DNA from 2 places in the uncultured Pseudomonas sp. genome. Region 2 is predicted to be linked to the other one. Evidence: predicted binding sites of a transcription regulator. Region 2 holds the regulator's gene; the other holds the start of a gene.

Region 1 (2,399 bases), 2.1 Mb from region 2:
CAATCAACCGCCGCACCTTTCTCGGCTTAGGCGCCACGGCCCTCGCCGCCACTGCGGTAGCCGCCAGTACCTTGGGTGGCTGGACGCTGACGCACAGTGGCCCGCAAGCACTGCTGCTGTCGGCGCGCAATGATGCCGCCGGCCAGCACTTCGCCGTCGGCTACCGGCTGGATGGCAGCCAGGTATTCGCGACTGCGGTCAGCGAACGCTGCCACGATGTCATCGCTCATCCGTTTCTGCCGATGGCGCTGTTTGTCGGGCGCCGTCCGAGCACCGAGAGCTACCTAGTCGATACCCGCGACGGCCGCCTGCTGCAAACCCTGCGCGCGCCCGCGCAGCGCCACTTCTACGGCCATGCGGTGTTCCACAAGAGCGGTGAATGGCTGTACGCCACCGAGAATGACACCCGCGACCCCGGTCGCGGTGTACTGGGGGTTTACCGCCTCCAAGGCGAACAGCTGCAACGCAGTGACGAACTCTCGACCCACGGCATCGGCCCGCACCAATTGCTCTGGCTGCCAGACGGCGAAACCCTGGTAGTGGCCAACGGCGGCATCCGCACCGAGGCCGATAGCCGAGTGGAGATGAACCTCAACAGCATGCAGTCGAGCCTGGTATTGCTGCAGCGCGACGGCAGCCTGGTGAGCAAGGAGCAACTGCCCGAACAGATGAACAGCGTGCGCCACCTGGCCGTGGCCAGCGATGGCACCGTCGTCAGCGGCCAGCAATATATGGGCGAACTCAGCGACAAGGTGCCGCTGTTGGCGATCAAGCGTCCCGGCCAGCCCTTCCAGCACTTTCCCGTCGCCGATGCGCAGCGCCAGCTGATGAACCAGTACACCGCCAGCGTGGCAATCCACAGCGAACTGCGCCTGCTGGCCCTGACTGCACCGCGTGGCAATCGGGTATTTATCTGGGACCTGGACAGCGCCGCACTGCGCCTTGATGCGCCCCTGGCCGATTGCGCCGGCGTCGGCGCGGTAGCCGATGGTTTTGTCGTCAGCAGCGGCGTGGGGCGTTGCCGCCTGTATGACTGCCGTGGCGAGCGCATCACCAGCCAGCCCCTGCAACTGCCCGCCGGGCTCTGGGACAACCACCTACGCCTGGCCTGACACCAGGCTTTAGCCCCAGCGATTTTAAAGCGCTAAAACGCTAAAACGCTTACGACACGCTCAAGAATACTGTCGCCGCGCCGATCTATATGTCCAGTCCGCCGCTGCCTCTTGGCAATCCGGCCCAGCCGATACCAGTCGATAGGGATTTTCGCAGTTATGACGCACTCAGCGTCATCGGCATTCTGCTTTCCACATTCCGAGGTATCCATGTTTCTGCAAAAATCCTTGCGCGCACAAATTCTCGCGCTGCTGGGCGGTAGTCTGGCGCTGATTCTGCTCACCGCACTGGCCTGCTTCAGCCTCCTCTCCAATGGTATGCGCGATTACCGCGGGCTACTCGAAGGCCCACTGGAACAGTCGACATTGATCGGCGTCGCCAACCTCGACTTCAAGACCCAGATCCAGGAGTGGAAGAACGTCCTGCTGCGCGGCTCCGACAGCGCTCAACTGAATAAGTACTGGAGCCAGTTCGAGGCACAGGAACGCAAGGTTCAGGACACCCTGAGCAAACTCAGCCTGCTGGCCAGCAACGATCTCGACCTCAAGCGCAAGGTCGATAGTTTGCGCAACGAGCACCAAAACTTGGGCAGCAAATACCGTGCAGGCCGCGATGCTTTTATTGCTGCGGGGGCTGACGCCAAAGCCGGCGACACCGCAGTTGCGGGCATCGACCGCAACACCACCGAGCAAATGGACGCACTGGCCGCACAGCTGTACAAACAGAGCCTCGACCAGGCCAGCCTGATCAATGCCGCGGCGGATCGCACCATACTCGTCGGCATCCTGGCGATGCTCGGTGCCACCCTGCTCATTGCCCTGCTCAGCCTATGGTTGATCAACCGTAATCTGATCAACCCCATCCGTGAACTAATCGCGCACATCGCCCTGCTCAGCCAGGGCAATTTCGGCAAGCGCGTGGACGCCAGCCGTCAGGATGAACTGGGTAACCTGGCCGTGGCCGCCAATATCCTGCGCGACTTTCTCGCCGATACGTTTACTCGCCTAAAGCGCACGACCAGTGACCTCGACACCGCCAGCGGCGAACTCAACGCCATCGCCACCCTGATGGGCCAAGGCACCCGCGAGCAGTTCTCGCGTACCGACCAAGTCGCCACGGCGATGCACGAGATGTCTGCCACCGCCCAGGAAGTCGCGCGCCACGCAGCCGAAGCGGCAAATGCCGCCGACGATGCCGACAGTGCAGCACGCCAGGGCGAGAAAGTGATGCAGGCGACCATCAAGACCATCACCGATATTCGTGGCGAAATCAGCAGCACCTCCGCG
Region 2 (2,399 bases):
CGTCTACCGGTAGCCTATCTAACTGATGGGCCACGCATTCCCGATGATTTGCAGATTCCGCGCAGTCATCAGTTGGTCAGCCGGGCCGTTGGGCTGCAGGCGACCCAAGAACCGAGTGAGGATACGATGGCGGAGATGTTTTCCGGCCTTTACCAGCAGCCCGCACGGCACGTTAGTTAAGCGAAATGTAGTTGGAATTGAGCGCTGCTTAGCCGACCAAGTGGCTCCAGTCGAAGTTAGACAAGGTGTTAGAAATTATGGGTATGCATCCCGTACAGGTGATTGCGGTGACCGGCGGCAAAGGTGGCGTCGGCAAGACCAACGTCTCGGTAAACCTTGCATTGGCCTTGGCCGAGCTGGGACGCCGGGTCATGTTGATGGACGCCGACCTGGGATTGGCCAACGTCGACGTGTTGTTGGGGCTTAGTGCCAAACGCACTCTGGAAGACGTTATCAGTGGCGAATGCGAGCTGCGCGATGTGCTGCTGCAGGGCCCTGGCGGTATTCGCATCGTACCCGCCGCATCAGGCATTCAGAGCATGGTGCAGCTGTCGCCCATGCAACATGCCGGGTTGATCCAGGCATTCAGTGATATCAGCGATAACCTCGATGTGCTGATTGTCGACACCGCCGCAGGTATTGGTGATGGCGTGGTCAGCTTCGTCCGTGCCGCGCAGGAAGTACTGGTGGTGGTGTGCGACGAGCCGACCTCGATCACCGATGCTTATGCGTTGATCAAATTGCTCAACCGCGATCACGGCATGAATCGTTTTCGGGTCTTGGCCAACATGGCCCATACCCCGCAGGAGGGTCGTAACCTCTTTGCTAAGTTGACCAAAGTCACTGATCGTTTTCTCGACGTTGCCCTGCAGTATGTCGGTGCCGTGCCGTACGACGAATCAGTGCGCAAGGCCGTGCAGAAGCAACGCGCGGTCTACGAAGCCTTCCCTCGTTCGAAGTGCGCACTGGCGTTCAAGGCGATAGCCCAGAAAGTCGACGCCTGGCCGTTACCGGCCAACCCGCGTGGCCATTTGGAGTTTTTCGTTGAGCGTCTGGTGCAGCAACCGATTGCAGACCCGGCCATATGACAGCAGCCTCTGGACTTCGTATGTATAGCAAAGCGCAGGCGCAGGATTCCCAGCACCAGCTGATCGAGCGCTATGCGCCTCTGGTCAAACGCATTGCCTATCACCTGTTGGCGCGCTTACCGGCCAGTGTGCAGGTTGACGATTTGATTCAGGCCGGAATGATCGGCTTGCTCGAAGCGTCAAAAAAATACGATTCCAGTAAAGGTGCCAGCTTCGAGACATTCGTCGGTATCCGCATTCGCGGTTCCATGCTCGATGAGGTGCGCAAAGGCGACTGGGCACCGCGTTCGGTGCATCGCAATAGCCGCATGGTCAGTGATGCAATTCGAAAAGTTGAGGCCAGAACCGGCCGAGACGCTAAAGATCAAGAGGTTGCGGCCGAACTCCAATTGAGTCTCGAAGATTACTACGGCATTCTTGGCGACACTTTAGGCAGCCGCCTGTTTAGCTTCGACGACCTGTTACAGGACGGCGAGCATGGCGAGCTGGGTGAAGACGCTGGCAGCCACCACCTCGAACCTTCTCGTGATCTGGAAGATGAACGCTTTCAGGCGGCCTTGGCGGATGCCATCGGCAACCTGCCGGAGCGCGAGCGCTTGGTGTTAGCACTGTATTACGATGAAGAATTGAACCTTAAAGAGATCGGCGCAGTGTTGGGGGTGAGCGAATCACGCGTAAGCCAACTGCACAGTCAGTGTGCCGCTCGTCTGCGCGCCCGCCTGGGTGAGTGGCGCGCACGCTGAGTTGCTTCGCTAACGCTGCTGGTTTCACGATTAAAGGCGCATGCAGGTTGCTGGGTGCGCTGGGACTGTACGGAGGTCGACTTGGACAAGAACATGAAAATCCTCATCGTTGATGACTTTTCAACGATGCGACGGATCATCAAGAACCTCCTGCGTGACTTGGGGTTCACCAACACCGCAGAGGCCGATGATGGCACTACGGCGTTGCCAATGCTGCAAAGCGGTAGCTTCGACTTTCTGGTGACGGACTGGAACATGCCAGGCATGACCGGTATCGATTTGCTGCGCGCCGTGCGTGCAGATGAGCGCCTGAAAAGCCTACCGGTACTGATGGTTACTGCTGAAGCCAAGCGCGATCAGATCATCGAAGCCGCTCAGGCTGGGGTTAACGGTTATGTGGTCAAACCGTTCACGGCCCAGGTACTGAAAGAAAAGATTGAGAAGATATTCGAGCGGGTCAACGGCTGATGTCTGCCATGAGGTTCTATGGAACGTAAAGATTCCGTTCAGGGTGAGCTTGAGACGTCCCTGAAGCACAACGCTCGCCAACTGGTTGACAGCCTCGAGC

What was found. Region 2 encodes FliA, which starts transcription of late flagellar genes. Its sites were predicted from a motif close to CTAAAGTTTNNNNNNNNNNNGCCGNTAA; they were not measured.
Positions count from the first base shown of each region.
Region 1: the regulator FliA is predicted to act here: its motif matches at 1,172-1,199, upstream of Q0V31_RS09710 (methyl-accepting chemotaxis protein).

Region 1 covers NZ_OX044366.1:2,079,604-2,082,002, reverse strand. Annotated here, with positions in the region: gene Q0V31_RS09715 (DUF1513 domain-containing protein) at 3-1,112, shown strand; gene Q0V31_RS09710 (methyl-accepting chemotaxis protein) at 1,323-2,399, shown strand, end outside.
Region 2 covers NZ_OX044366.1:4,143,039-4,145,437, reverse strand. Annotated here, with positions in the region: gene flhF (flagellar biosynthesis protein FlhF) at 1-180, shown strand, start outside; gene fleN (flagellar synthesis regulator FleN) at 258-1,088, shown strand; gene fliA (RNA polymerase sigma factor FliA) at 1,085-1,831, shown strand; gene Q0V31_RS19290 (chemotaxis response regulator CheY) at 1,925-2,299, shown strand; gene Q0V31_RS19285 (protein phosphatase CheZ) at 2,318-2,399, shown strand, end outside.